Regions from separate parts of the Streptomyces sp. WM6372 genome, predicted to be linked through region 2. Evidence: riboswitches for the same ligand, from Rfam matches in the RefSeq annotation. Region 2 holds a riboswitch; each other region holds the start of a gene.
The links. A riboswitch is a leader RNA that binds a small molecule or an ion and turns the genes downstream of it on or off. The one in region 2 is predicted to bind cobalamin.
Positions count from the first base shown of each region.

Region 1: another riboswitch for cobalamin. It lies ahead of ADK52_RS00180 (CbtB domain-containing protein); the one in region 2 lies ahead of metE (5-methyltetrahydropteroyltriglutamate--homocysteine S-methyltransferase).
Region 3: another riboswitch for cobalamin. It lies ahead of cobN (cobaltochelatase subunit CobN); the one in region 2 lies ahead of metE (5-methyltetrahydropteroyltriglutamate--homocysteine S-methyltransferase).

Region 1 is NZ_LGDB01000001.1:25,408-35,351, forward strand. It holds gene ADK52_RS00135 (DUF5994 family protein) at 1-436, opposite strand, end outside; gene ADK52_RS00140 (DUF5994 family protein) at 727-1,302, shown strand; gene ADK52_RS00145 (hypothetical protein) at 1,308-1,496, shown strand; gene ADK52_RS00150 (hypothetical protein) at 1,592-1,858, shown strand; gene ADK52_RS00155 (ATP-binding protein) at 1,888-3,156, opposite strand; gene ADK52_RS00160 (sigma-70 family RNA polymerase sigma factor) at 3,326-4,222, opposite strand; gene ADK52_RS00165 (aspartate aminotransferase family protein) at 4,360-5,712, shown strand; gene pucL (factor-independent urate hydroxylase) at 5,943-6,860, shown strand; gene ADK52_RS00175 (histidine phosphatase family protein) at 6,864-7,316, opposite strand; cobalamin riboswitch at 7,316-7,470, shown strand; gene ADK52_RS00180 (CbtB domain-containing protein) at 7,507-7,719, shown strand; gene ADK52_RS00185 (CbtA family protein) at 7,750-8,505, shown strand; gene ADK52_RS00190 (class F sortase) at 8,781-9,362, shown strand; gene ADK52_RS00195 (hypothetical protein) at 9,476-9,850, shown strand; gene ADK52_RS42065 (hypothetical protein) at 9,909-9,944, shown strand, end outside.
Region 2 is NZ_LGDB01000183.1:142,623-152,377, reverse strand. It holds gene ADK52_RS18280 (hypothetical protein) at 1-595, shown strand, start outside; gene ADK52_RS18275 (short-chain fatty acyl-CoA regulator family protein) at 680-2,095, opposite strand; gene aceA (isocitrate lyase) at 2,475-3,761, shown strand; gene aceB (malate synthase A) at 3,868-5,466, shown strand; gene ADK52_RS18260 (3-hydroxybutyryl-CoA dehydrogenase) at 5,463-6,347, shown strand; cobalamin riboswitch at 6,496-6,718, shown strand; gene metE (5-methyltetrahydropteroyltriglutamate--homocysteine S-methyltransferase) at 6,888-9,212, shown strand; gene ADK52_RS18250 (DUF4430 domain-containing protein) at 9,318-9,755, opposite strand, start outside.
Region 3 is NZ_LGDB01000149.1:42,025-51,968, forward strand. It holds gene cobN (cobaltochelatase subunit CobN) at 1-2,171, opposite strand, end outside; cobalamin riboswitch at 2,204-2,342, opposite strand; gene ADK52_RS12740 (cobalamin biosynthesis protein CobG) at 2,482-3,858, shown strand; gene ADK52_RS12745 (precorrin-8X methylmutase) at 3,855-4,502, shown strand; gene ADK52_RS12750 (precorrin-2 C(20)-methyltransferase) at 4,499-6,004, shown strand; gene ADK52_RS12755 (hypothetical protein) at 6,027-6,725, opposite strand; gene ADK52_RS12760 (cobalt-precorrin-6A reductase) at 6,827-7,585, opposite strand; gene cobM (precorrin-4 C(11)-methyltransferase) at 7,575-8,324, opposite strand; gene ADK52_RS12770 (bifunctional cobalt-precorrin-7 (C(5))-methyltransferase/cobalt-precorrin-6B (C(15))-methyltransferase) at 8,321-9,661, opposite strand; gene ADK52_RS12775 (oxidoreductase) at 9,822-9,944, shown strand, end outside.

The DNA.
Region 1 (9,944 bases), on a different contig from region 2:
CCTGCGTGATGTTGTCGGTGTGGACGGCGCGGGCCATCGCTTCGCGGGCGGCGTCGGCGGTGGTGTCCGGGGGAACCACCAGCAGGGCGAAGTGGTCGTTGTGCCCGCGGGTGATGAGGACGGTGTCGTCGCCGACCGGGTCGGAGTCGAGGTGCACGACCTGGCCGTCGATGACCAGGCGGGTCGGGAGGCCGTTCCAGGCGGACGCGTCCACGCCCACCCGGGTGATCGGCCCGAGATGCCCGGTCAGCACGCTGATCAGTGCCGGCAGCTCGGTTCCGATGTCGCGGGTGCGCGGCCACCAGGCGCCGTCCAGGAGCCCTTCCCGGGACCGCGTGGTCTCCAGCCGCAGCAGCGCCGTGCCCGGCTGGATCGCCTGGTGGATCGCGTCCGGCAGGAGCAGTGGGGGCGTGTGGGGGATGTCGGAGTCAGCCATGTGGGTTCGCCCGTCTACGGTGCGGCCGTACTGCGTCGCAGGCCGGCACCCGTGCCGGTGCCGCTTCCGGCCGGTCGGCGTGCGCGGGCCTGTCGTCCTTTCACGGTACTCTCGCCGCCCGCTCCACCGCCTGCCGGAAAATCGCTGGTCAGATCGGTCATGGCCAGCCGAACAGGCGTACAGTGAAAGGACCGGGAGTACTTCGTACACCTGCTTTCACGTGGGTGTCATTTCCGGCGATCGCCTAAATACCGGACTGCCGACGGGCAGTCCGGGGGCAGGTCCACACCATGACCAGCACCTTCGAACGGACCGCGCCCCGCGACCTCGCCGCAGAGCTCCCGGCTCGCTTGTCCCTCACCCCGAAGACCACGCTCGCCGGCCAGCTGGACGGGGCCTGGTGGCCCCACTCCCGCGACCTCGAAGCCGAGCTTCCGCCGCTCGTCGCCGCCCTGGAGGAATGCTGGGGCCGCGTCACCCGCGTCACCGTGAACCCCGCCCGCTGGCCCGTCGTGCCGCGCAGGGTTGCCGTGGACGGGCGCGTGCTGCACGTGGGCTGGTTCACCGAACAGGACCCCGACAAGCTGATCCTGCTCTCGTACACCGTCGGGCGCTGGGACCTCCTCGTCATCCCGCCCGAGACCGAACCCGCCGCCGCTGCGCGTCTGATGGCCGCCGCGGCGATCCCCGGCAGCGTCCTGACCGCGGGCGTCCTGATGGCCAACGAAACCGTCATCGGGCGCGGCATCCGCGACGCCCGCCGCCGGGAAGCCACCTGGGAGAGCGAAGGCGGGGCCTGCATGTCCCCCTTCGGGAGCCCGATGGGCCGAAGCGCCCTCCCCGCGCCGTCGAACGGCTGGAGGTGAGCTCCGTGGAGACCATCGTCCTCATCGCGGTGATCATCCTCGCGATCGCCATCGGAATGCGCTGGATCCACCTGCTCAACGCCCAGCACGACGCGCGGATCGAGGCCTACCGCTTCAGCGACCCCCTGCCGAGGCCTCCCGGCCTGCCGGACGACACCGGTCGTCGAGCCCACCACACGGATGCCGACCGGTGAGGAACAGACCTTCCTCCGACCGGGGGCAGCGGTCGGGGCGCCACGGCGCCCCGACCCGCCGGCCTCTCGCCCACCCCGAAGGGAACCACGCCTACGTGAAGTACATCGAGACCCAGACACTGCCATCGCTCGGACACGCCGAGGTACGGATCATCGCGCACACGCCCGAAGCCGCCCGAGCGGTCGCGGAGGCGCTGCGCCGCAGCTTCGCGGGGGCGGAACAGCGCAGTTACCCCGCCCTCGACGGCAACACCCGCCTCCACCTCACCGTGGACACGGCGATGCCCGCCGGCCCCGCCCGTTCGTGGCTGGCCGCCAGCAGACCACCCGTCGGCACCGGCGCCCACTCCGACGAGACCTGAGAAAGCCCCGACCGGCTCCGGACCACTCACTAGACGCGGGCGAACGTCTCGGTCTGGTGGGCGAACTCCTGGGCCATCGCCGTGCTGACCGTGGGTTTGGTGTCGCCGATGGTGCCCAGGTAGTCCTCAGTGGTGGGGCGGGCCCGGGTTCCGGTGTCGAAGGTCCGCTCGAACTGGACCTGGGAAACGGTGTGCGCCACATGGGCGATGTCGGCGGGGGTGAACCCCTCGCTGGCGGTCGCCAGCACCGCGCTGTCGGCCTCCGCGCCCGCTCGGGCCAGGTAGCTCTCCCACAGTGCGGTCCTCGCGCGGTCGTCGGGAGGGCCGATCGGCAGCACGTAGTCGAACCGGCCGTGCCGCAGGAACGCGGAGTCGAGCGTGGTCACGTCGTTCGTGGCGCAGACGAGCAGCCGCCCGTCCTGGCCCCGGAACCGGACGATCGCCTTGAGCAGTTCGTTGACGACGCCGACCGCGGTCGCGTCCGCGCCGCTCCGGGTCCCCGCGATCTCCTCGACCTCGTCGATGAAGACCAGGACGTGGTCGAGCCGGGCGATCTCGTCGAAGCGCCGGTTCAGCCCGCTCGCCAGCCCGTATTCGGCGGCCAGCCGGGCGGGGAACAGTTCGAGGAAGGGCCATCCCAGACGGCTGGCTATCGCGTGCGCGAACGTGCTCTTGCCGGTCCCGGGCGGACCGAACAGCATCACCGCCCGCGGCAGCTCCACTCCGTGCTGGGTGGCCAGTTCGGGGTGGGCCAGCGGCAGGACCAGGCGCCGCTCGATGAGCTGCTTCTCCTTCTGCATGCCCACGACCTTCTGCCACAGTCCACCGGGCGGCAGCTCCGCTCCGAGCGACGAGAGCATGCTGACCGCCTGAGGCGTCACCCGCCCGCGCTTCTCGAAGAAGACCAGGCCCGGACGGGCGCCGAAGCCGCAGTTGTGCAGGGCGGTGGCCCCGGTCTCGCCGTCGGGCAGGACCGCGTGCACCGTTCGGACGCCACCGGCGAAGAGCCGGTGCTCCAGAGCCGTGATCAGGTCGCTGCCCAGCCCCTGGTGCCGCCAGGCGGACGCCATGCTGATGCGCAGGATCCACGCCCGGTCACCCTCCACCCTGCTCACCGCGGCGCCGACCACCACCTCGTCCGCGGTGGCCACCACCGCCGGGTGGAGGGCCTGGAGGGCCGCCACGACGTCCGAGAGCGGGAAGAGAGGTGGCTCTTCGGTCCTGCTGCTCTCCGCATCGACGCGGACCACCGCTTCGAGGTCGTCCTGGGCGTAGTCCCTGACACGCCAACCCGTCATGATCAGCTCCGCGTGTTCGGCCGTACTCCCATCATCGGCCGATGTGCGCGCCCGCCGCGCGGCAAGGGCCGCGCGGCGGCCACGACGTGCTCGGAACGTGTGCGTCCCGGAGTCCTGGGCGGTGTCCGGTCGGTTCTGAGTCGACGTGTGCCGATGCGGGGTTCTGAGGTCAGCCGTCCAGGGTGGGGCCCAGGTCGATCCGGGCGAGGCGTTCGGGGTCCGTGAGGATGTCGAGCGCGACGATCTTTCCGTCCTTGACGGTGAACGCCATGAGCGACAGGGGTTTGCCCTCCGCCATCGCGAGTGCCCCGGGGAAGCCGTTGACCAGGACCGGGACGGCGGCCGCGGCGAAGCGGGCGAAGGTGATCGCGTTCGAGGCGACGTCGGTCGCGCCGCGCCGGACCGCGCTGGGGCGCAGTGTGCCGCCGTCGGAGCGGGCCACGACATCGGGGTCGAGGAGGTCGACGAGCGCGTCGAGGTCCCCGCCGCGGGCGGCGGTGAGGAAGGCCTCCACCACCTCGCGGGTGCGCACCAGGTCGAGGTCGGGGACGGGCGCGGCGCCCTCGACCCGGCGCCGGGCGCGGCTGGCGAGCTGCCGCGTGGAGGCGGAGGTACGGCCGAGCACCGGGGCGATCTCGTCGAACGGGACCGCGAAGAGGTCGTGCAGCACGAAGGCCAGCCGCTCGGCCGGGGCCAGCGTCTCCAGGACGACCAGCAGGGCGATGCCCACGGAGTCGGCGACGAGTACCTCGCGCTCCGGGTCGATGCCGGAGAGCCCCGTCACGACGGGGTCCGGCAGCCGGACGTACCCGTCCTGGTCGTACAGCGGATCCTCGCGCCGCGAGGTGCGCGAGCGCAGCATGTCCAGGCACACCCGGCCGACGACGGTGGTCAGCCAGCCGCCCAGGTTCTCCACGGCGGAGACGTCCGAGCGGCTGAGCTTCAGCCACGCCTCCTGTACGGCGTCCTCCGACTCGCTGAGCGAACCCAGCATCCGGTAGGCGACGGCCCGCAGGTGGGGGCGGTGCTCCTCGAAGCGCCGGGCCAGGGTGTCCTGCTCGCTCACCTGTCACGTCCTCCCGTCGTGATCGTCACATGCACACGAAGACGCTAACCGGATGCCGCATCGCCGGAGCGGTGTTTCACGTGAAACATCGTCCGCCCCTCCCCGGGGTCCACATCATGGACAACTACGCTCGGAACATGAACGCAGAAGCCGCCGACGTGCTCGCCGCCGTGAAAGACGCCGACCGGAAGCACGTTTTCCATTCCTGGTCGGCGCAGGAGCTCATCGACCCGCTCGCCGTGGCCGGGGCCGAGGGCTCGTACTTCTGGGACTACCAGGGCAACCGCTTCCTCGACTTCTCCAGTGCCCTCGTCTACACGAACATCGGCTACCAGCACCCCAAGGTGACCGCGGCCATCCAGGAGCAGGCGGCCAAGCTCTGCACCGTCGCCCCCGGCTTCGCCGTCGACGTCCGCTCGGAGGCGGCCCGGCTGATCGCCGAGCGCACGCCCGGCGACCTCGACAAGATCTTCTTCACCAACGCGGGCGCCGAGGCCGTCGAGAACGCCGTACGGATGGCGCGCTTGCACACCGGCCGGCCCAAGGTGCTGTCCGCGTACCGCTCGTACCACGGGGCCACCTCCACCGCGATCAACCTGACCGGTGACGCGCGCCGCTTCGGCAACGACAGCGCGACCGCCGGCGTCGTGCACTTCTGGGGGCCGTTCACCTACCGCTCGCCGTTCTACGCGACCACCGAGGCCGAGGAGTGCGAGCGCGCGCTGCGCCACCTCGAGGACACGATCGTCTTCGAGGGCCCGCAGTCCATCGCCGCGATCATCCTGGAGACCGTCGGTGGCGCTCCGGGCGTGCTCGTCCACCCGGACGGCTACCTCGCCGGGGTCCGCGAGCTCTGCGACCGCTTCGGCATCGTCTTCATCCTCGACGAGATCATGGTCGGCTTCGGCCGCACCGGAAAGTGGTTCGCCTCGGAGCACTGGGACGTCACCCCCGACCTGATCTGCTTCGCCAAGGGCGTGACCAGCGGATACGTCCCGCTCGGCGGAGTCGCCATCTCGGCCGCCATCGCCGAGACCTTCGCGCGCCGTCCCTACCCGGGAGGGCTGACCTACTCCGGGCACGTGCTGGCCTGCGGAGCCGCCGTGGCGACGATCAACGTCATGGAGGAGGAGGGCATCGTCGAGCAGTCCGCCCGTACCGGCGCGGAGCTGCTGGGGCCGGGTCTGCGCGCCCTCGCCGAGAAGCACCCGTCGGTCGGGGAGGTCCGCGGCCTGGGCACCTTCTGGGCCCTGGAGCTCGTACGGGACCGGCAGACGCGCGAGCCGCTCGTCCCGTACAACGCGGCCGGGGCGGACAACGCGCCGATGGCCGAGTTCGGGGCCGCCTGCAAGAAGGGCGGGCTGTGGCCGCTGACCGCCGGCAACCGCATCCACGTCGCCCCGCCCTGCAACATCGGCCCGCAGGACGTGGCCAAGGGCCTGCGGATCCTCGACGAGGCCCTGTCCGTGGCGGACGCGCACATGTCCTGACCTGCACGGATATACGGTCACCCAATCCGTGGGTGCCTGTCTTGGACGTTCCGCGCCATTCCGAACACCACGTGAACGTGCTGGAATCCGAGAGAGCACCTACGGACCGGGATGCACGTCAGTCCCGGGGCGGTCCTCCGTGACCGAACGGCGGGGAGCGGGCCGACCGCTGGACGCCGGGCGTACGGGATCCAGTCAGTCGGACTCCGTGTACCCGAAGGAATACAGCCATGAGCAAGCACGTCCTCGCGCAGAACCAGTACGGCAAGGCCGAGAACCGCATCGTCAAGGTCACCCGCAAGGGATCCGACGGGTCATGGCACGAGATCCGCGACCTCAACGTCTCGGTCGCGCTCCGCGGCGAGTTCCGCGACGTCCACCTGACCGGCGACAACGCCAACTGCCTGCCGACCGACACCACCAAGAACACGGTGTACGCCTTCGGCAAGGAGCACGGCATCGCCTCGCCCGAGGCCTTCGGCGTCCTGCTCGCCAAGCACTTCGTCTCCTCCCAGTCGCCGATCCGCGAGGCGCAGATCCGGATCGAGGAGTACGCCTGGGAGCGGATCCCGGTCCCGACGCGCAAGGAGCAGCACTCCTTCGTCCGCAAGGGCCAGGAGGTGCGCACGGCGCAGATCACGTACAGCGAGACGACCGGCCTCCAGGTCATCTCGGGTCTGAAGGACCTGACCGTGATGAACTCGACGAACTCCGAGTTCCACGGCTACATCAAGGACGAGTACACGACGCTGAAAGAGGCGTACGACCGCATCCTGGCGACCAAGGTCACCGCGCGCTGGGCGCACTCGGCGCTCGCCGCCGACGACGCCGCGTTCGACTGGGACCGGTCGTACAAGAAGGTCCGCAAGAACATGCTGGAGGCCTTCGCCGAGACCTACTCGTACTCGCTCCAGCAGACCCTGAACCAGATGGCCGAGCGGGTGCTCGACAACTGCCCGCGGGTCAACGAGGTACGCCTCAACCTCCCCAACAAGCACCACTTCCTCGTCGACCTGGAGCCCTTCGGCCTCAAGAACGACAACGAGGTCTACTTCGCGGCGGACCGGATGTACGGCCTGATCGAGGGCACCATCCACCGCGACGGCGTGCAGCCGGTGATCGCGACGAGCGACTGGATCGTCGCGTAGCGGCTACTCGTCGAGTGGCCGGCCGAGTTGGAGGTTCCACCGGCCGAGCCGCCCGGTGAGGTGGGTCACCGTGTCCGGCCGTACGTCGAGGCGCCAGAACGCTGCGGCCGGCAGCTCCAGCGCGTGCACCACGCCCGCCCGTACGACGGCCTGGTCGACCACGGCGCGATGCGTGCCGGGGTCCAGGCCGGCGAGTGCGGCGCCCACGCGGGCGATCAGCGCGGTGACGGATTCCCCGCCGGGCGGCGCGTAGCCGGGGTCGGTCAGCCATCGCTGTACGGCGGCCGGATCCTCGGCGGAGACCTCGTCCAGGGTCCGGCCCGCCCATGCCCCCGTGTCCGGGCCGCGCAGGCCCTCGTAACCCGGGCAGGGGACGCCGTGGCCGAAACGTATCTGCCGTGCGGCGGCGTCGAACGGGCGTGTCACGAACTGAACTCGTACCACGGCACTCTTCATAAGGGGAGCGTAAACGCGGTACCGTCTCGGACGACAACCTAAAAAAGACGACGGTATGACGGAAGTACCGGTGAAAATCCGGCACGGTCGCGCCACTGTGAATCCTCCCGGAGGGGGAGGGAAAGTCAGACCCGCCATGTCGTCGCGAGCACCACTGACCGGGACGCGTGTTCCCTCTGGAGGTACTGCCATGGCTCACTCCGCCGTGCCCACGACGGCCCCCGCCGTCGCCCCGATTTCGCTCTCCGCGCTCGCCCCCTGGGCCGTGTTCGTCGGCGTCCTGATGCTGGTCCTGCTCTACCTCGTCGGTGCCGAGCAGGGCGCCACCGCGCTCTTCGAAGGCGACACCGTCCACGAGTGGATGCACGACGGTCGCCACCTCCTCGGCTTCCCCTGCCACTGATCTCCACCTCAGCAAGGGAAGAACCGAACCATGAACCCCATTTCCCCCCGCGTCCTGCTGGTCCGGGGCATGCTGGCCGGTCTGCTCGCAGGCGTGGCCGCCTTCCTCGTCGCGTACGTCCTGGGTGAGTCCAAGGTCGACGCGGCCATCGCCATCGAGGAAGCGGGCCACGCCGCCCACGACCACGGCGAGGAGGCCGCCCCGGTCAGCCGGGCCCTCCAGGCCACGGCCGGCCTCGGCACCGGCACGCTGCTGTACGGGATCGCGCTCGGCGGCATCGCCGCGCTCATCTTCTGCTACGCCCTGGGCCGCATCGGCCGCTTCGGCCCGCGGGTCACGGCCCTGCTGGTCTCGGGCGGCCTGTTCGTCGCCCTCAACCTCGTGCCGTTCCTCAAGTACCCCTCCAACCCGCCGGCCGTCGGAGACCCCGACACCGTCGTCCGGAGGACCACCCTCTACGTCTTGATGATCGCGCTGAGCGTGCTGCTGTCGGCGGCCGCGCTCATCCTGGGCCGGCGCCTGGCGCCCAAGCTCGGGAACTGGAACGCGTCGATCGTGGCCTCGGTCGCCTTCGTCGCGGCGGTCGCCGTCGCCTACGCGTCCCTGCCCGGCATCAACGAGGTCCCGGCGGACTTCCCGGCCGCCCTGATCTGGCAGTTCCGCCTCGCCACCCTGGCCATCCAGGCCGTGATGTGGACGACCTTCGGTCTGGCCTTCGGCGTCCTCGCCGAACGCTCCCTCACCCCGGCCGCCGCCCCGCGGCAGGAGGCGCAGCCCGCGAGCTGACGCCGAACCCGGCAATCCACGGCCCTGACCGCCCCGGCGGCCGGGGCCGCGGTGTTTTCTCCGGTCCACTCGTTCGGTCGTATCTCGCGCAATCCACGGAATGGCGGTGGCTTACCCGTCGCCAGCTGGGAAGACGTCCGCGACGGGACGGCGACACGCCTGTGACGCGGCGTCACTCTCCGGCGTTGTAAGCGGTACTGACGGGCAAGGAGAGGGTCCACTGCTCTCAGGAGTCCCGGCCGCCGGAGCCGGGGACCGGATCGGGAGGGAAGTCCATGGCCCGCGCCAAGTGGGTGGTCGGCGTGCTGACAGTGGCTCTGCTGGGAGCCGGCGTCGGCATGCTGCGGAGCACCGAGGGTGCCCGGCCCGCGGCGGCCACCGCCGCCGACGCGCTGCCCTCCCGCGCGCTGGGTCTGTCCGGCCACCGCCGGCTCGTCGAGCAGCTGGAGCATGCCGGGCAGCACGCACCGGGCAAGGGGGCCCGGCCCGCGCGCGCCGCCGCCATCACGCCGCTGCGGGTCTCGCGGCCACTGCGGCTGCGCATCCCGAGCCTGGGCATCGACCTGCCGCTGGGCGGGGACGCCGAGGAGGCCGCCTGGGACCACGACAGCCCGGCCCCGGGCTCGGCCGGCACCGCCGTGGTCACCGCCGCCGATCTGCGGCTCGCCGAGCTGCGGCGGGGGCTGACCATCGAGATCGTGCGCGCGGACCGCCGTACCGCCGTGTTCACCGTCGACCGGGTCTCGCCCGCCGGGGTCCGCGGTCGCGGGCAGCGGCCCGGGCGCGCCCAACTCCGGCTGATCAGCGGTGAGACCACCGTTGTGGCCCGGCTGACCGGCCAGCGCCGGACCGGTTGAGGCGGCCGCCGCCGCTCCCTCCCGTCAGCCGAGGGGGGTGTCTTCGTCCCCCGGTCGGGGGCTTCTCCGGCCCGATCGGGGAGTGGTCCGGCGTGTCGGGGCAGACCCCTCGCATGAGCGGGACGCGGTACGCGCGCACGGCACTGGCCAGGGCCCTTTCGACGGCCTGTGTCGTGCTGCTGTGCCTGTTCGCGTCCGGTCCCGCCGTCACGACGGCCGCAGCGGCGGCCGCCTCGGTCGAACGCACCGCCTCCGGCGCGCCGGGCGAGCCGGGTGCCCCCGCCGAGGGGGAGTCCGATCCGGCCGCGGATCCCGAAGTACGCGTCGCCGTACGGCTCGTCGTGCGCGGGCTGCCGGGAGTGCGCCGGCTGCCGCGTCCGGTGTTTCACGTGAAACACGCCGGTCAAGCCGTACGCGCCGAGGCCTACGGGACGGACGGCCCGATGCTGTCCGCGTGGACGGAGCGGAGTGTGGTCCTGCGCTGCTGAGCGGGCCGAGCAGCAGCGCACACCCCCACACACCCCCCGAACACCGTGAGGTTCCGGCATGCCCATCGACCCGTACGCCGCCCTGAACGCCATG
Region 2 (9,755 bases):
CGGCTGGGGCGTCGCCGGCCTGAACGCCTGCGGCTTCAACCCGCAGACCGGGGACTTCCTCACCGCCGGCGGCAAGACCCCGATCGACTTCCTGATCGCCAACCAGTACAACCCGGCCGGGGGCTTCAAGTACAAGCCCTCCGACACCGCGCCGTCCGCCTACTCGTCCATCGACGCGCTGCGCGCGGTCGTCGGCGGCGGCTTCACCACGGCTCCGCCGGTTCCGGTCACCCCCGGCGCCCCGCAGTGGGTGGCCCAGTCCACCTTCACCGCCGGTACCGCCACCAAGCTGGCGCTGACCGTCGACGACGGCGCGGGCAACCTCAAGGTGTGCTCGGTCGCGTTCACCCCGACCGGGACGACCACCACCCTCGGTGACGTCCTGGCCGCCGCCACCGGCGGCGCCACCCCGTCGGGCTGCGTCACGAGCGTGACCCCGTCCTCCGGCACCGGGACGATCACCAACGTCAACGGCAAGGCCAACAGCGGCTCGAACACGTGGAAGGTCAGCGTCGACGGTTCCGCCTTCGCGGGCGCGCTGCGCGAGAAGGTCATCAACGTGGGCGACACCATCGCCCTGCGCTGGGGCGCCTGATTCCCACGGGTGCGGGACCCGCTGCCCGCGGGTCCCGCACCCGCCCTCACACCGCCTGCGGCAGCGGCCGCTGCGCCGTCGGTGTCAGCCGCGGCTCGCTGCGGATGGGCCTTCGACGGGATAGGGGACGAAGGTGCTGCTGTTCTCGTCGACGGCCAGCACCCGGCCGAGCGGGGGGACCGCGCGCTGCGGGCAGTCCAGGCGTTCGCAGAGCCGGCAGCCCATCCCGATCGGGGTCGCGGCCGCCGTGTTGTCGAGGTCGAGCCCGTCCGCGTAGACGAGCCGCGAGGCGTGCCGGATCTCGCACCCCAGCCCGATGGCGAAGGTCTTGCCGGGCTCGCCCCAGCCCCCGCGGTGCCGGGTGACGGCCCGGGCGGTCCACAAGTACCGCTGCCCGTCGGGCATGGCGGCGACCTGGACGTGGATGCGGCCGGGGGCGGTGAAGGCCTCGTACACGTTCCACAGCGGGCAGGTGCCGCCCGCCCGGGAGAAGTGGAATCCCGTTGCGGACTGCCGCTTGGACATGTTCCCGGCCCGGTCCACCCGGACGAAGGAGAACGGAACCCCACGCAGCCTGGGGCGTTGTAGGGTGCTGAGGCGGTGGCAGACCGTCTCGTAGCCGAGGCCGAAGTGGTCGGTGAGCCGCTCGATGTCGTACCGGAACTCCTCCGCGGCGGTGTGGAAGGCCGTGTACGGGAGGATCAGCGCGGCCGCGAAGTAGTTGGCGATGCCGATCCGGGCCAACGGGTGCGCGGCCGACCCGGGCGGGAAGTCCTCGGCGGCCAGCCGGTCCAGTTCCTCCCCGTATTCGAGGAGGGCCAGCTGCGTGGCCATCCGGAAGGCCTGCTGGCCGGGCCGGAGCCGGTTCGAGAGGTGCAGGACCCGGGCGTCGGCGTCGTAGTGGTGCAGCCGGTCGCAGTCCGCGGTGATCCCGACCCCGTGCCGGCCGGTGAGGCGCCGGGTCAGGGCGCGGATCACGTCCCCGGGGCGGATGCCGATCTCACGGGCCAGCTCCTCGGCGGCGAGATCGGTGTCGTGGAGGTAGTTCTGCCGCCGGTAGAAGAACTCGCGGATCTCCTCGTGGGGCGAGCGCGGCGCCTCGGCGGCACCTCCACGGCCCTCGGCCGCGTCCGTGAGCCGCTCCGCGAGGAGCTGGCTGCGCCGCCCCAGGTCCAGCAGGACCGAGGCGACCGCCGGCATCCGGGTGGCGAGCTCGGCGAGATCGGAGGAGGAGACGCGGGCTTCCGCGACCTCCTTGGCGAGCGCCTCGCGCAGGTCCGCGACCAGGCGGCTGGTGTCCCGCTCCGAGAAGAACCCCGGGTCCACCCCGAAGGCCTCGGTGAGGCGCAGCAGTACCGGAACGGTCAGCGGGCGGGAGTCGTGCTCCATCTGGTTCAGGTAGCTGGGCGAGATGCCCAGCACCCTGGCCAGGTCGGCCTGCGTCATCCGCCGCTCCTCGCGCAGCCGGCGCAGCCGTGCCCCCGCGTACGTCTTGCTCACCGGACTCCTCCACCGTCGGACAGGCTCCGCAGCATACGTGGATCCCGTTCACCACGGGCCTTCGCAACCTTGGCAATTCCGGCCCGGAAGATTCGCAAAGCTTGGCAGTCGTACAGCCTTGATGGCACCCAGTGCCAATGCCAGAGTCAGTCCTGCGGCCAGCCGGAACCGGTGGCCGGGACGGACCTCAGATCCTCGATTCACGCCCTGATTTCGGCGATCTGAACGTCCTGCTCCTGGCAGATCGGCAGCATTGCTCAGCTCCGGCCCACGGGCGGATTCGGCGGCCGCACCCTCTCTCACAGGCACAGAGTGTCAATGCGTGGATCCCTGCCGGGGGCATTGGCAAGACAAGCGACGGATGGAAACGGTGACGGTCATGGCAGAGGCGAACACGACGGCGGCGGCCGAGCAGCTCAAGCAGCGCTGGGCCGATGACCCGCGGTGGGCGGGCATCGAGCGCACCTACACGGCCGAGGACGTGGTCCGGCTGTCCGGCAGCGTCCGCGAGGAGCACACCCTGGCCCGGCGCGGCGCCGAGCGCCTGTGGCGCCGGCTGCACGAGCAGGACTACATCCACGCGCTCGGCGCCCTCACCGGCGGCCAGGCCGTCCAGCAGGTGCGGGCCGGGCTCCAGGCGATCTACCTGTCCGGCTGGCAGGTGGCCGCCGACGCCAACCAGGCCGGGCACACCTACCCCGACCAGAGCCTCTACCCGGTCAACTCCGTTCCCCAGGTGGTCCGTCGGATCAACAACGCGCTGCTGCGCGCCGACCAGATCGCCACCGCCGAGGGCGGCGCCGACACGACGGACTGGCTGGCACCGATCGTCGCGGACGCCGAGGCCGGCTTCGGCGGACCGCTGAACGCCTTCGAGCTGACCAAGGCGATGATCGCGGCGGGCGCCGCCGGCATCCACTACGAGGACCAGCTCGCCTCCGAGAAGAAGTGCGGCCACCTCGGCGGCAAGGTCCTCGTCCCGACCTCGCAGCACATCCGCACCCTGAACGCGGCCCGCCTGGCCGCCGACATCGCCGACACGCCGACCCTGATCATCGCCCGTACGGACGCCCTCGCCGCCACCCTGCTGACCAGCGACGTCGACGAGCGCGACGCCGAGTTCTGCACCGGCGAGCGCACCGCCGAGGGCTTCTACCACGTCCGTAACGGCATGGCCCCGGTCATCGCCCGCGGTCTGGCCTACGCCCCGTACGCGGACCTCATCTGGGTCGAGACGGGCACCCCGGACCTGGAGCAGGCGCGGGAGTTCGCCGAGGCGATCCACGCCCGGTACCCCGACCAGATGCTCGCCTACAACTGCTCGCCCTCCTTCAACTGGAAGGCGGCCCTGGACGACGACCAGATCGCCAAGTTCCAGCGGGAGCTGGGCGCGATGGGCTACCGCTTCCAGTTCATCACGCTGGCCGGCTTCCACTCCCTCAACCACGGCATGTTCGACCTGGCCCGCGGCTACGCCGAGCACGGCATGACCGCGTACGTCGACCTCCAGGAGCGGGAGTTCGCCGCCCAGGCGCAGGGCTTCACGGCCGTCAGGCACCAGCGCGAGGTCGGCACGGGCTACTTCGACCTGGTCTCCACCGCCGTCAACCCGGCCTCCTCCACCACCGCGCTCGCCGGTTCCACCGAAGAAGAGCAGTTCCACTGAGAGTGCGGCGCCGGTCCCGCCCGGCGCCCTGAGCTCGCCGTCCGACGGCGCCCGGGGCCCTGCCGGCCCCGGGTGCCGGCCACCCCACGCCGAGGAGCAGAACCGCATGTCACTCAAGCCCCTGACCCGCAGTGTCCAGGTCCTCGGCGCGCCGGGTGAGCGCCACGAGGAGATCCTGACCCCCGAGGCCCTGGAGTTCCTCGGCCGGCTCGACGCCGCCTTCGCGGACCGCCGCCTGGAGATCCTCAAGGAGCGCCGGCGCCGCTCGGCCCACCTGGCCTCCGGGTCGCCCCTGGACTTCTCCCGCGCCACCGCCGCCGTCCGCGCGGACACCGACTGGCGCGTGGCCCCGCCCGCCCCCGGTCTGACCGACCGCAGGGTCGAGATCACCGGCCCGCCCGAACGCCGCATGGCGATCAACGCCCTCAACTCCGGCGCGAAGGTCTGGATGGCCGACTTCGAGGACGCCACCGCCCCCACCTGGAACAACGTCATCGGCGGTCAGATCAACCTGATCGACGCCATCGACCGGCGCATCGACTTCACCACCCCCGGGGGCAAGGAGTACCGCCTCGGACCGGACCTCGCCACGATCATGGTGCGCCCGCGGGGCTGGCACCTCCTCGAAGAACACCTGGAGATCGACGGCCGGCCCCTCTCCGCCTCCCTCGTCGACTTCGGCCTGTACTTCTTCCACTGCGCGCGGCGGCAGATCGACGCCGGGTACGGCCCGTACTTCTACCTCCCCAAGCTGGAGAACCGGTACGAGGCCCGCCTGTGGAACGACGTCTTCGTGTATGCCCAGGACCTCCTCGGCATCCCGCGGGGCACCGTCCGCGCGACCGTCCTGATCGAGACGATCACGGCCGCGTTCGAGATGGAGGAGATCCTCTACGAGCTGCGCGAGCACAGCGCGGGGCTGAACGCCGGCCGCTGGGACTACCTCTTCAGCCTGATCAAGACCTTCGGCCACCGCACCGACTTCCAGCTCCCGGACCGCGCCAAGGTCACCATGACCGCCCCCTTCATGCGCGCCTACACCGAACTCCTCGTACGGACCTGCCACCGGCGCGGCGCCCACGCCATCGGCGGCATGGCCGCACACGTCCCCAGCCGGGACGCGGAGGCCAACGCCGCCGCCCTCGCCAAGGTGCGGCTCGACAAGGAACGGGAGGCGGAGGACGGCTTCGACGGCTCGTGGGTCGCCCACCCCGGGCTCGTCCCCGTCGGCCGCGAGGTCTTCGACAACGTCCTGGGAGAACGTCCCCACCAGCTGGAGCGGACCCGCGAGGACGTCGAGGTCACGTCCGGCGACCTGCTCTCCGTTCGCCGGATCGCCGCCCCGCCCACGCAGGAGGGCGTCCGCTCCAACGTGGCCGTGGCCCTGCGCTACTTCGACGCCTGGCTGCGCGGCAGCGGAGCCGTCGCCCTGAACGGGCTGATGGAGGACGCCGCGACCGCCGAGATCGCCCGCGTCCAGATCTGGCAGTGGCTCCGCCACGACCGGGTGGACCGGGCGGTGGTCACCGACCTCCTCGACGCCGAATGCGCGGCCCTGGAGGCGGCGGACCCGCAGGCCCTGGTCCTGGAGGCGCGGGAGGTCTTCGTGGACAGTGCGCTCTCGGTCCGACTGCCCGCGTTCTTCACCCCCGAGGCCTACACCCGCCACCTCGTCCGTCACACCGCCGTGCGGGTGAACGCGTGAACGCCCCCGTGCGGCCCGCCCGGATCCGGCGCGTCGGAGTCGTCGGCGGGGGGCAGATGGGCGCGGGCATCGCCGAGGTGTGCGCCCGCGCCGGACTCGACACGGTCGTCGCCGAGGCGGACGCCACCGCGGCCCGCGCCGCCGGCCAACGCGTCGCCGTCTCCCTGGAGCGGGCCGTCCAGCGCGGGAAGCTCGACCGGATCTCCGCTGAGGACGCACTCACCCGGCTGGTGTTCACGGGGGACCTGGAGGACCTCGCCGACCGGCAGCTCGTCATCGAGGCGGTGACCGAGAACCCGGACGCCAAGACGGCGGTCTTCACCGCCCTCGACAAGATCGTCGAGGACCCGGAGGCGATACTCGCCACCAACACGTCGGCCATCCCGGTCATGCGGCTGGGCATGGCCACCGGCCGGGCGGACCGGGTGGTGGGCCTGCACTTCTTCAACCCCGTGCCCGTCCTGCCGCTCGTCGAGGTCGTGTCCTCCCTCCACACGTCGGCGGACACGCTCGCCGCCGTCGAGGACTTCGCCCGCGACGCCCTGGGCAAGACCGTGGTCCGCTCCCAGGACCGGGCCGGGTTCGTCGTCAACGCGCTACTGATCCCGTACCTCCTGTCGGCCGTCCGGATGGCCGAATCCGGCTTCGCGAGCGCCGCGGACGTGGACGCGGGCATGGAGCTGGGCTGCGCCCACCCGATGGGACCGCTCAAGCTCGCCGACCTGATCGGCCTCGACACGGTCGCGGCGATCGCCGAGTCCCTCTACGAAGAGTTCAAGGAACCGCTCTACGCCCCGCCCCCGCTGCTCCAGCGGATGGTGCAGGCGGGACTGCTCGGACGCAAGACGGGCCGCGGGTTCCACACATACGGCCGGGGCTGAGGGCCCCGGCACTGTCTCCGGGCTGAGGGTGCGCCGGAGGCACGCGGGAGCGGTGGGGGTGTGGCGAGTGGTGTCGCCGCGCCCCCACCGTGTCTCATTTCGGCGTCCGACATGTGGAAAGCGGTGTTCATTCCCCGGTCACCGACCTAGTGTGGGCCTCGCAGCTGGTTCGCCCCGTCCGCCAGGCGGGATGCGTCGCAAGAGGGAACCCGGTGGGAATCCGGGACTGCCCCGCAGCGGTGAGCGGGAACGACCGCCGTCATACGCACTGGGACCGGAACAGGTCCTGGGAAGCGACGGCCAGTAGGTGTCTGCCCGAGTGGCCGGCGTGCCCGCGAGTCCGAAGACCTGCCCGTTGCCCGTGCGCGATCGACCGCGCCCGGTTTCCCGGTGACCTCGTGGGCGGGTCGGCGTGCTTCGGGCGGGACCTCCCCGTCGCGTACCCAGTCGTACGTGACCCCCGGGGGCCGCCCGGTCCGGCACCCCTCGCGTCCTCGACCCCACCGGGTCCATGGAGACACGCTCGCGAAGGAGAGTTCCGTGACCACCCAGTCCGCAGCCGCGGCAGTACAGGCCACCGTGTACGGCTACCCCCGCCAAGGCCGGAACCGCGAACTGAAGAAGGCCATCGAGGGCTACTGGAAGGGCCGCGTCACCGCGGAATCCCTCCGGGAGACCGCCCGCGACCTGCGCCGGGCCAACTGGGCCCAGCTGGCAGGGGCCGGCATCACCGAGGTGCCGACCGGTGACTTCTCGTACTACGACCACGTCCTGGACACCACGGTCATGGTGGGCGCCGTCCCCGGCCGCCACCGGGCGGCCGTCGAAGTCGACGCGCTCGACGGCTACTTCGCGATGGCCCGCGGCACGCAGGACGTGGCCCCGCTGGAGATGACCAAGTGGTTCGACACCAACTACCACTACCTCGTCCCCGAACTCGGTCCCGACACCGTCTTCACGGCCGACTCCACGAAGCAGGTCGCCGAGTTGAAGGAGGCCCTGACGCTCGGTCACGCGGGCCGTCCGGTCCTCGTCGGCCCGGTCACCTACCTGCTGCTCGCCAAGCCCGCGCCCGGCGTCGCCGCCGACTTCGAGCCGGTCACCCTGCTCGACCGGCTGCTGCCCGTCTACGCCCGGGTGCTGGCCGACCTGCGGGCGGCCGGCGCCGAGTGGGTCCAGCTCGACGAGCCGGCCCTCGTCCAGGACCGCACCCCGGCCGAGCTGAACGTCGCCGCGCGCACCTACCGTGAGCTCGGCGCCCTCACGGAGCGCCCGAAGCTGCTCGTCGCCTCCTACTTCGACCGGCTCGGCGAGGCCCTGCCCGTCCTGGCGAAGGCACCCGTCGAAGGCCTGGCCCTCGACTTCACCGACGCGGCCGCCGCGAACCTCGCCGACCTCGCCGCCGTCGGCGGGCTTCCGGGCAAGCGCCTGGTCGCGGGCGTGGTCAACGGCCGCAACATCTGGATCAACGACTACCAGAAGTCGCTGACCACGCTCGGCACCCTCCTCGGCCTCGCCGACCGCGTCGACGTCGCCGCCTCCTGCTCCCTCCTCCACGTCCCGCTGGACGCCGCCGTCGAGCGGGACATCGATCCGCAGGTCCGTCGCTGGCTGGCCTTCGCCCGCCAGAAGACGAACGAGATCACCACGCTGGCCCGCGGACTCGCCCGGGGCACCGATGCCATCGCCGCCGAACTCGCCGCCAACCGCGCCGACCTGGCCTCCCGTGCCACGTCCCCGGTCACCCGCGACCCCGCGGTCCGGGCCCGCACCGCGGCGATCACCGGCGCGGACGGCCGCCGGCCCCAGCCGTACGCCGACCGGGCGGCCGCCCAGCGCGCCCACCTGGGGCTGCCGCTGCTCCCCACGACGACCATCGGCTCCTTCCCGCAGACCGACGAGCTGCGGGTGGCCCGAGCCGACCTGCGGGCCGGGCGGATCGACACCGCCGGCTACGAGGAGCGGATCAAGGACGAGATCCGCGAGGTGCTCTCCTTCCAGGAGAAGACCGGCATCGACGTCCTCGTGCACGGCGAACCCGAACGCAACGACATGGTCCAGTACTTCGCCGAACGGCTGACGGGCTACCTCGCCACCCAGCACGGCTGGGTGCAGTCCTACGGCACGCGCTACGTGCGCCCGCCCGTCCTGGCCGGGGACATCTCCCGACCGGAGCCGATGACCGTGCGCTGGACGACGTACGCGCAGACGCAGACGGCCAAGCCGGTGAAGGGCATGCTGACCGGCCCGGTCACCATGCTCGCCTGGTCCTTCGTACGGGACGACCAGCCCCTCGGCGAGACCGCCCGCCAGGTCGGACTGGCCCTGCGCGACGAGGTCGACGACCTGGAGTCAGCCGGCACTTCGGTCATCCAGGTCGACGAGCCCGCCCTGCGCGAGACGCTCCCACTGCGCGCCGACGGCCACGCCGAGTACCTGGCGTGGGCGACCGAGGCGTTCCGGCTGACGACCTCGGGCGTGCGGCCGGAAACCCAGATCCACACGCACATGTGCTACGCGGAGTTCGGCGACATCGTCCAGGCGATCGACGACCTCGACGCCGACGTCATCAGCCTGGAGGCAGCCCGCTCGCACATGCAGGTCGCGACCGAGCTCGCCGAGCACGGCTACCCGCGCGAGGCCGGCCCCGGGGTGTGGGACATCCACTCGCCGCGCGTCCCCTCCGCCGCCGAGGCGGTGGCCCTGCTCCGCAAGGGGCTGGAGGCCATCCCGGCGGAGCGGCTCTGGGTCAACCCCGACTGCGGTCTGAAGACGCGCGGTTGGGCAGAGACCCGTGCCTCCCTGGAGAACCTGGTGGCCGCGGCCCGCGAAGTCCGCGCGGAGACCGGTAGCGCGGCCGGCTGACCTGCATGCGGGCCGGAACGTCAGTCTCCTGATGTTCCGGCCCGCCCGCCCGCGTCCCCGTCAGGCGGGGGTGTTCGGATGCGCCTTCCCGCTGGGAGGGCGGTCTTAGAAGGCGGTCCAGGTGAAGGCGACCTGGTCGCCGGCGTTGAGCTTGAACTGGCAGCCGCCGACCGGGGTCGGGGTGCCGTTGACGGATATGCTCCAGTAGGCGGAGCCGCCGCCGCTGACGTTCTTGATCGTGTCGACGGAGAAGTCGTCGAACGAGGCGTACCAGGTGCCGTCCCAGCTGAAGTAGTGCGTCTTCGCCGCGTCGTCCAGGGCGGCGGTCGGCGTGGGCACGGCGCTCGGGTTGGCCGAGCCGTTGGTCCCGTCGCACTTGTGCGTGCCGCCGGTGACCGTGGTGACGTCGTGGCCCTTGGTCTTGATCTTCCCCTTGAACAGCAGACCGCTCGGGCCCTGCACCGTGAGGTTGACCTTCACCGGGGCGTTCGTGTTCGGAACCGGCTTGGCGTGGGCGACCGCAGGCGCGGTGGCGAGCGCGAG
Region 3 (9,944 bases), on a different contig from region 2:
GCCTCGTCGGCGGTCGTCCGGGTGGCCGCGGACTCGTCCAGGCCGAGCGCCTCGCGCAGGCCGGGCAGGGCCGTCGTACCGCCCCAGATCTGGCGGGCGCGCAGGATCGCGAGGACCAGGTTGACCCGGGCCTCGCCGGTCGGCGCGCCGCCCAGGACGTGCAGGCCGTCGCGGATCTGGGCGTCCTTGACCTCGCACAGCCAGCCGTCGACGTGCAGCAGGAAGTCGTCGAAGCCGTCGTCGTCCGGGCGCTCCGCCAGACCCAGGTCGTGGTCGAGCTTCGCGGCCTGGATCAGCGTCCAGATCTGGGCGCGGATGGCCGGCAGCTTCGCCGGGTCCATCGCGGAGATCTGCGCGTATTCGTCGAGGTGCTGCTCCAGGCGCGCGATGTCGCCGTACGACTCCGCGCGCGCCATCGGCGGCACCAGGTGGTCGACCAGGGTGGCGTGCACGCGGCGCTTGGCCTGGGTGCCCTCGCCCGGGTCGTTGACCAGGAACGGGTAGATCAGCGGCAGGTCGCCGAGCGCGGCGTCCGGCGCGCAGGCCGCGGACAGCCCGGCGTTCTTGCCCGGCAGCCACTCCAGGTTGCCGTGCTTGCCCAGGTGGATCATCGCGTCGGCGCCGAAGCCGCCGTCCTCCGCGCGCGCCTGGATCCAGCGGTACGCGGCCAGGTAGTGGTGCGAGGGCGGCAGGTCCGGGTCGTGGTAGATCGCGATCGGGTTCTCGCCGAAGCCGCGCGGGGGCTGGATCAGGATGAGCAGGTTCCCGCGGCGCAGGGCCGCGAGGACGATGTCGCCCTCCGGGTTGGCCGAGCGGTCCACGAACATGTTGCCCGGGGCCTCACCCCAGTGCTGCTCCACGCTGCCGCGCAGCTCGGCGGGGAGCTCGGCGAACCACCGCTTGTAGTCGGCGGCCGGGATCCGGACCGGGTTGCGGGCCAGCTGCTCCTCGGTCAGCCAGTCCTGGTCGTGGCCGCCGGCCTCGATCAGGGCGCGGATCAGCTCGTCGCCGTCGCCCGAGACGAGGCCCGGGATGTCCTCGACGGGGCCGAAGTCGTAGCCGCCCGCGATGAGGGTGCGCAGCAGTTCCACGGCGCTGGCCGGGGTGTCGAGGCCGACCGCGTTGCCGATGCGGGAGTGCTTGGTCGGGTACGCGGAAAGGACGAGCGCGACCTTCTTGTCGCGGCGCGCGATGTGCCGCAGCCGGGCGTGCCGCACGGCGATGCCGGCGACGCGGGCGGCGCGCTCGGGGTCGGCCACGTACGCCGGCAGCCCGTCCTCGTCGAACTCCTTGAAGGAGAACGGGACGGTGATCAGGCGGCCGTCGAACTCGGGTACGGCGACCTGCGTGGCGGCGTCGAGCGGGGACAGGCCCTCGTCGTTCTCCTCCCAGGCGCTGCGCGAGCCGGTCAGGCACAGGGCCTGCAGAACCGGGACGCCGAGGCCGGCGAGCGCGCCCGCGTCCCAGGACTCGTCGTCGCCGCCGGCCGAGGCCGTCGCGGGCTTGGTGCCGCCGGCCGCGAGCACCGTGGTGACGATCGCGTCCGCCGACTCCAGCTCGGCGATCAGCTCCGGCTCGGGGGCGCGCAGGGAGGACACGTACAGGGGTACGGGGGTGCCGCCGGTCTCCACGATCGCGTCGCACAGGGCGTGCACGAAGGCGGTGTTGCCGCTCATCTGGTGGGCGCGGTAGTAGAGCACCGCGATGCGCGGCCCGTACGGGCGCACCGGGGTGCGCTCCAGGGGGCCCCAGGTGGGCGCCGCGGCGGGCGGCTCGAAGCCGTGGCCGGTGAGCAGCACGGTGTCGGAGAGGAACCGGGCCAGCTGGTCCAGGTTGGCGGGGCCGCCGTGGGCGAGGTAGCCGTGCGCCTCGGCCGCGATGCCGATCGGGACCGTCGAGGCCTCCATCAGCTGGGCGTCCGGGGCCTGTTCGCCGGTGAGGACGACCACCGGGCGGGTCTGGGTCGGCGCCAGGAGCAGGTCGAGGCCTTCCTGCCAGGCGCGCAGGCCGCCGAGGAGGCGTACGACGACCAGGTCGACGCCGTCGAGCAGGGCGGGGAGGTCGTCGAGGGGAAGGCGGGAGGGGTTCGCGAACCGGTACGGCACGGGGCCGTCCGCGGCGGCGCGGGCGCTGAGCAGATCGGTGTCGGACGTCGACAGCAGCAGGATCATGCGGCGGCATGCCTTCCTCGGGGTTTCCGCGCCCCGGGCAGTGTGGACAGCGGGAGTTCCTGACTCACCCGGCGGATCGCTCCGCGGGGTTCACAGTGGCGGGACCGCGCCGGATTCGCACCGGGCTTCCTCCCAGCGGGCCACGTGGCTCCGCCGGTGGTCATCTTAGGTGGCGTTCTCCCTGGCCGGGAGTGGGGGTGGCCCGGGCGCGGGGAGCGGATCCGGGCAGGTCGGGCGGAGAGTGGGGCGCAGGGGGCGGGTGGTGACGGACACAGCTCGGGGTCGGGGAATCGTGGGTATGCTCGCCGCCATGCCGCCCCAGCCCCCTTCCGCCGCATCGCGGGACGAACCGGTCATACGTGACCGCGGTGACGCCTGCCCCGGTGCGCTGCGGCTGCACGCGGCGGACGACGGGCACCTGGCCCGGATCCGGATACCCGGCGGGATGCTCGACGCGGACGCGGCCCTGCTGCTGGCCGATGCGGCGGACCGGCTCGGCGACGGGCACATCGACCTCACCTCGCGCGGCAACGCGCAGCTGCGCGGACTCGGTGCGAGCTGCGGCGGCGAGCTGCAGGCCGTGCTCGTGCGCGCCGGGCTGCTGCCCGCGCCCACCCACGAGCGGGTCCGCAACATCGTCGCCTCGCCGCTGACCGGCCTGGACCGGCGCGGCCTGCCCGACGTGGCGCCCTGGGTCGCGGAGCTGGACCGGCTGCTGTGCGCGAGCGCGCCGGCGGCCGGACTGTCCGGACGCTTCCTGTTCGCCCTCGACGACGGCCGCGGGGACGTGACCTCGCTCGCCGCCGATGTGAACCTGGCGGCCCTCCGGGACGGGGGCCGGGCCCTGCTGTGGACCGCCGGCGCGGCGGACGCCCTGCTCGTGGCCGCCGCCGATGCGCCGCGGGCCGCGCTCGTCGCGGCCTCGTACTTCCTCGACGCCGTCCGCCGGGCCGGCACCCGGGCCTGGCGGGTCGCCGAGCTGCCCGCCGAACAGGCGCTGCGTTCCGATGAGTTGGGTGCTCGGCTGGCCGCCGCCGGCATCTCCGCCTCCGTCGTACGGGGGCCGGCCGCCCTGCGCGGACCGGCACCCGAACCCGGCGTGGTCGACGGCCCCGACGGCGCCGCGGCGCTGAGCGTGTTCGCGCCGCTGGGGCGCCTGACCACCGCGCAGTGGCGCCGGCTGGCCGGGCTCACGGGCCGGCTCCGCCTGACCCCCTGGCGCGGGATCGTCGTCCCCGGCCTGCCCGCCCACGCCGCCGGCGGCGCGCTCGCCGGGCTCGCCGGGGCCGGGCTGGTGACCGGCGCCGACGATCCCTGGCGGTCCGTCACCGCCTGCACGGGGCAGCCCGGTTGCGCGAAATCCCTGGCGGACGTACGCGCCGACGCGCGTGCCGTCGTAGCGCAGCAGGGGCAGGCGCAAGTCCAGGCCCAGGACCAGGACCAGGCCCAGGACCAGACGCACGCGCCCGTGGAGGCGACCCGCCCGCTGCCCGTGCACTGGTCCGGCTGCGAACGCCGGTGCGGGCACCCCCGCGGCACCGCCTGGGCGGACGTGGTCGCCACCGCCGACGGGTACGACCTCTGCGCGCCCGGCCGAGCCCCGCGCCGCGGTGTCCCGGCCTCCGAACTTCCCGCGGCCCTCGCGGCCGTACGCCGCACCACCTCCCACGACGCAGCGAAGAAATGAGCGAGTACACAGTGTTCGAGTACGAGAAGGACGGCGCGGCGATCTACCGCCAGTCCTTTGCCACGATCCGCGCCGAGGCGGACCTCTCCGGGCTGCCCGCCTCCGTCGCCCAGGTCGCGGTGCGCATGATCCACGCCTGCGGAATGACCGACCTGCCCCAGGACCTCGGCTACACCCCGGACGTCGTGCTCCGCGCGCGGGCCGCACTGAACGCGGGCGCGCCGATCCTCTGCGACGTGCAGATGGTCGCCAGCGGCGTCACCCGCAAGCGGCTGCCCGCCGGCAACGAGGTGATCTGCACCCTCTCCGACCCCGCCGTGCCGGCCCTCGCCGCCGAGATGGGCACCACGCGCAGCGCCGCGGCCCTCGAAGTCTGGCGCGACCGCGGCCTGCTGGAGGGCTCCGTGATCGCCGTCGGCAACGCGCCCACCGCGCTGTTCCGGCTGCTGGAGATGATCGAGGAGGGCGCCCCGCGCCCCGCCGCCGTCATCGGCGTCCCGGTCGGCTTCATCGGCGCCGCCGAGTCCAAGGACGCGCTCGCCGCCCACGGCTCCGGGCTCGACCACCTGATCGTGCGCGGCCGGCGCGGCGGCAGCGCCATCGCGGCCGCCGCCGTCAACGCGATCGCGAGCGAGGAAGAATGAGCACGGGAACGACCTCCGGGAAGCTGTACGGCGTCGGGCTCGGTCCCGGCGACCCCTCCCTGATGACACTGCGGGCCGTCGAGGTGATCGCCGAGGCGCAGGTCGTCGCGTACCACAGCGCCCGCCACGGCCGCTCGATCGCCCGCTCGATCGCCGCGAAACACCTGCGCGCCGACCACATCGAGGAGCCGCTGGTCTATCCGGTCACCACCGAGACCACCGACCACCCCGGCGGCTACCAGGGGGCGATGGAGGAGTTCTACGAGGAGTCCGCCGCCCGGCTGGCCGCGCACCTCGACGCCGGCCGGACCGTCGCCGTGCTCGCCGAGGGGGACCCGCTCTTCTACGGCTCGTACATGCACATGCACAAGCGGCTCGCCGACCGGTACGAGGCCGAGGTGATCCCCGGTGTGACCTCGGTGAGCGCCGCCGCGGCCCGCCTGGGCACCCCGCTCGTCGAGGGCGAGGAGGTGCTGACGATCCTGCCCGGCACCCTGCCGGAGGAGGAGCTCACCGCCCGCCTCGCCGCCACCGACTCGGCGGTCGTGATGAAGCTCGGCCGTACTTTCCCCGCCGTACGCCGGGCCATGGAGGGCAGCGGCCGGCTGGCGGAGGCCCGGTACGTGGAGCGCGCCACCATGGCGGGGGAGCGGACCGGCGTCCTCGCCGACACCGACCCCGACAGCGTCCCGTACTTCGCCGTCGCCGTGGTGCCCAGCCGCGTCGGCAACCCGGGCAGCGTGCCGTCCGGCCCCGGCGGGGTCGTGGTCGTCGGCACCGGCCCGGCCGGACCGCTCTGGCTCACCCCCGAGACGCGGCGGGCGCTGGCCGACGCCGAGGTGCTCGTCGGGTACACCACGTACCTGGACCGGGTCCCCGTGAAGCCGGGCCAGGTGCGGCACGGCTCCGACAACAAGGTCGAGTCGGAGCGCGCCGAGTTCGCGCTCGACCTCGCCCGCCGCGGCAAGCGCGTGGCCGTGGTCTCCGGCGGCGACCCCGGCGTGTTCGCCATGGCCACCGCCGTGCTGGAGGTCGCCGGGCAGCCGGAGTACAAGGACGTGCCCGTACGGGTCCTGCCGGGGGTGACCGCCGCCAACGCGGCGGCCGCCGCGGCCGGAGCCCCGCTCGGCCACGACTACGCCACCATCTCCCTGTCGGACCGGCTCAAGCCCTGGGAGGTCATCGCGGAGCGGCTGCGCGCCGCCGCCGCGGCGGACCTGGTGCTCGCCCTGTACAACCCGGGCTCGCGCAGCCGGACCTGGCAGGTGGCCCAGGCCAAGGAGCTTCTGCTGGAGCTGCGTTCGGAGCAGACGCCGGTGGTCGTCGCGCGGGACGTCGGCGGCCCCGAGCAGTCGGTCCGCGTCCTCCCGCTCGGCGAACTGGAGCCGTCCGAGGTGGACATGCGCACGATCCTGCTGATCGGTTCCTCGCAGACCCAGGTCACGGACCGCCCGGACGGCTCCCGCGTGACGTGGACCCCGCGCCGCTACCCGGAGGCCTGACCGGCCGGCCGGGCGGCCCCCCTCAGCACTGCCAGAGGAACGCCGCCCGGCCGCAGGGCTCGCAGGCGTGCGCATAGGCGCTGCCGGAGCCGAAGTTGGGGGCGGTGAGGGGGTCCGGACCCTCCTCCAGCCGGGCGACGAACTCCATCGGCCCGCCGCAGTCCGGGCAGTCGGGCGTCTCGTCGTTCTGAAGCCAGTCGGGGGCGCCGCCGAGCTGTCCGAGGACGTGGCGCGTCGGGCGACCGCTCCGCTCGGACCAGGCCTTGGAGGCGGCCCGGTACTGCGGCTCGGCCACCGCCACCGCCCTGACGGTACGGACCGCGCCGAGCTGCCGAACGTCCTCGTCGTCCTCGTCGTGGTCTCCGTCGTCCTCGTCCTCGTCGTCGCCCCCGTCGCCCCCGTCGTCCTCGTCCTCTGAGGTGGGGAGTGCGGGCAGCGGTACCGGCACCAGCCCGGTCGGCGGGAAGAGGTAGGCCCTGTTGCCGCCGGCCGTTGCGCTCCACTCCTGGCAACTGCCCGGATCGTTCGCGCACATGAAGACGGCGAGGACCCCGCGCCCGCCGTCGAGGACCAGCTGCGCGATGAACTGGAGCGGCCCGGAGCAGGTCGTACAGGTGGGCCACCGCGTGCCGGCGGGAGCCAGCGGAAGGCCGCCGATGCGGGTGACCGGGGCATCGGGTGCGGCGGAGCCGTCGTGGATCAGCAGAGTGGTGGTGCTCATGCGGACGAGAGTAGGAGACCCCTGTGACAACGGCCGGGCGGGGTCTGCGGGGTGGGCGGGGGCGTGCGGAGCGCGTGCCCCTCGGGGCCCGTTCGCCCTTCCTACCCCGGGGTTGCCGCGAGCCACTCCACGGCCGCCTCCGGGCCCTGCGCCTCCGCGACGCCTGCCGGGACGGGGGGCCTGCGGACCACCAGGACCGGGATGCCGGCCTCGCGGGCCGCGGTGAGCTTGGGGGCGGTCGCGGAGCCGCCGCTGTCCTTGGTGACCAGGACGTCGATCCGGTGCCGGGCCAGCAGCTCCCGCTCGCCGTCCAGGGTGAACGGCCCCCGGGCGAGCAGGACTTCGAGTCGCGGCGGCACCGGAGCGTCCGGCGGGTCCACCGAGCGCACCAGGAACCAGGTGTGGGCCAGGTGCGCGAACGTGTGCAGGCCCATGCGGCCGGTGGTCAGGAAGGCCCGGGCGCCGAGCTCCGGCAGCCGCAGCGCCGCCCCGGCGAGCGAGTCGGCGAAGTGCCAGTCGTCGCCGGGGCCGGGGGACCAGCCGGGGCGGCGCAGCGCCAGCAGCGGGACCCCGGTGAGCGCCTGCGCCTCGGAGGCGTGGAAGCTCATCCGTTCCGCGAACGGGTGGGTGGCGTCGACCAGGTGCGTCACGCCGTGGCCGGCGATCCAATCCGCGAGCCCGGCGCTCCCGCCGAAGCCGCCGATCCGCACCTCGCCGGGCGGCGGCACGGGCGCCGACACCCGGCCCGCCAGCGAGGTGGTCACGCGGTACGCCGGGTCGGACGCGAGCGCCTCCGCGAGCCGCCTGGCCTCCGTCGTACCGCCCAGGACCAGGACGTGGCGGGGCGGATCAGCAGACATGCCGGTCGCGTTCGGGGGAGTACAGGTGGCTGTCGCGGAACTGCTCGGCGCCGAGCGTACGGCCCACCACGATGACCGCGGTGCGGACCAGGCCCGCCTCCTTCACCTGGGCGGCGATGTCGGCCAGCGTGCCGCGCAGGATCAGCTCGTCGGGGCGGCTGGCCATCGCCACCACCGCCACCGGGCACTCGGCCCCGTAGTGCGGCAGCAGTTCGGCGACGACCCGGTCCACGTAGCGCGTGGCCAGGTGCAGCACCAGTAGCGCGCCGCTGCGGCCGAGCGTGGCCAGGTCCTCGCCGGGCGGCATCGGCGTGGCCTGCTGGGCGATCCGGGTCAGGATGACGGTCTGGCCGACGGTGGGGACGGTCAGCTCCCGCTTGAGGGCGGCGGCCGCCGCGGCGAACGCCGGGACACCGGGCACCACCTCGTACGGGATGCCCGCCGCGTCGAGCCGCCGCATCTGCTCCGCGACCGCGCTGAAGATCGACGGGTCGCCCGAGTGGAGCCGCGCGACGTCCGCGCCCGCCGCGTGCGCCCGTACGCACTCGGCGATGATCTCGTCGAGGTTCAGCTGCGAGGTGTCGACCAGGCGGGCGTCCGGCGGGCACTCGGCCAGCAGTTCGCGCGGGACCAGGCTGCCCGCGTACAGGCAGACCGGGGCGGCGGCCAGCGTCCGGGCACCGCGCACCGTGATCAGGTCGGCGGCGCCGGGGCCCGCGCCGATGAAGTACACGGTCATGTCGTCTCCTGGTCCGTTTCGTTCTGTTCGTGCGCTGCTGCTGTGGGATGGGCCGTGGGGTGGTCCGTGGGATCGGCCGTGGGGTGGTCCGTCCGCGGCCAGGGCTTCGTCACGGACCACTGGGTGACCGCCATCGCCTGCCGCCAGCCCGTGAAACCGCCGACCGGCGCCGCGTGTGCGACGGCCAGCTTGACCAGGTCGCCGCCGTGGCGCCGGTAGCGCTCGGTGAGGACCGCCTCCGACTCCAGGGTCACGGTGTTGACCACCAGCCGGCCGCCGGGGGCCAGCGCCGCCCAGGCCGCGTCCAGCAGGCCCGGCGCGGTCAGCCCGCCGCCGATGAACACCGCGTCGGGGGCCGGGAGCCCGGCCAGGGCCTCGGGCGCGGCGCCGGTGACCACGCGCAGCCCCGGGACGCCGAGCGCCTCCGCGTTGCGGGTGATGCGGCCCGCCCGCTCCGGGACGCGCTCCACGGCCACCGCCCGGCAGGAGGGGTGCGTCCGCATCCACTCGATGCCGATGGAGCCGGAGCCGCCGCCGATGTCCCACAGCAGCTCGCCGGGGGCGGGGGCGAGGGCGCACAGGGTCGCGGCCCGGACGTGGCGCTTGGTGAGCTGGCCGTCGTGCTCGTACGCGGTGTCGGGCAGGCCGGGGGTCGCGCCGAGCCGCGGGACGGCGCTGTGCCGGTCCCGGCGGCAGTCCACGGCCACCACGTTGAGGGGATCGCCGGGCGCGTGGTCCCAGCTGGACGCCTCTCCCTCGTACGTGTCCTCGCGCTCGGAGCCGAGCTGTTCCAGTACCCGCATCCGGCTCGGGCCGAAGCCCCGCTCTCGAAGCAGAGCGGCGATCTCGTGGGGGGTCGGTGCTCCGGCGCTGAGCACCAGCACCCGCCGCCCCTCGTACAGCGCGGCTGCGAGCCGGGCCACCGGGCGGCCGACCACCGTGACCACCTCGGTGTCCTCCACCGGCCAGCCCAGGCGGGCGCACGCGTACGAGACCGAGGAGGGGTGCGGGTGGACCCGCAGGGCGTCCGGACCGAGCTCCTCCGCCAGGGCCCGGCCGATCCCGTAGAACATGGGGTCGCCGCTGGCCAGCACCGCGATCCGGCGACCCGCGTGCTCGGCCATCAGCTTCGGCACGGCGGGCCGCAGCGGGCTCGGCCAGGCCACCCGCTCGCCCGCGCAGTCGCCGGCCGGCAGCAGGTCCAGCTGGCGCGGGCCGCCGATCAGCACCTCGGCCCCGGTCAGCGCGGACCGCGCGGCGGCGGTGAGCCCGGCCCAGCCGTCGGCGCCGAGGCCGACGACCGAGACGGGCAGGGGGGACGGCGGTGCGGAGCTCACTGCGCGGTACCTCGGGAACGGGAAGGGGAGCGGGCGGGTGGACCCGCAGCCTACTGGCCGGGGCACCGGCCCCCGGCTCCACCCCCGCGAAGGGGGAGGTCTACCCTCGGTAACCCCATGGTGACCGCACCGTGCAACCCACCGTCGCGAGGGAGCTCACATGTCTGGCTGGAACGCCGAGAACATCCCCGACCAGAGCGGCCGCACCGCCGTCGTCACGGGCGCCAACAGCGGCATCGGCTACGTCGCCGCCCGCGAGCTCGCCCGGCGCGGGGCCGACGTG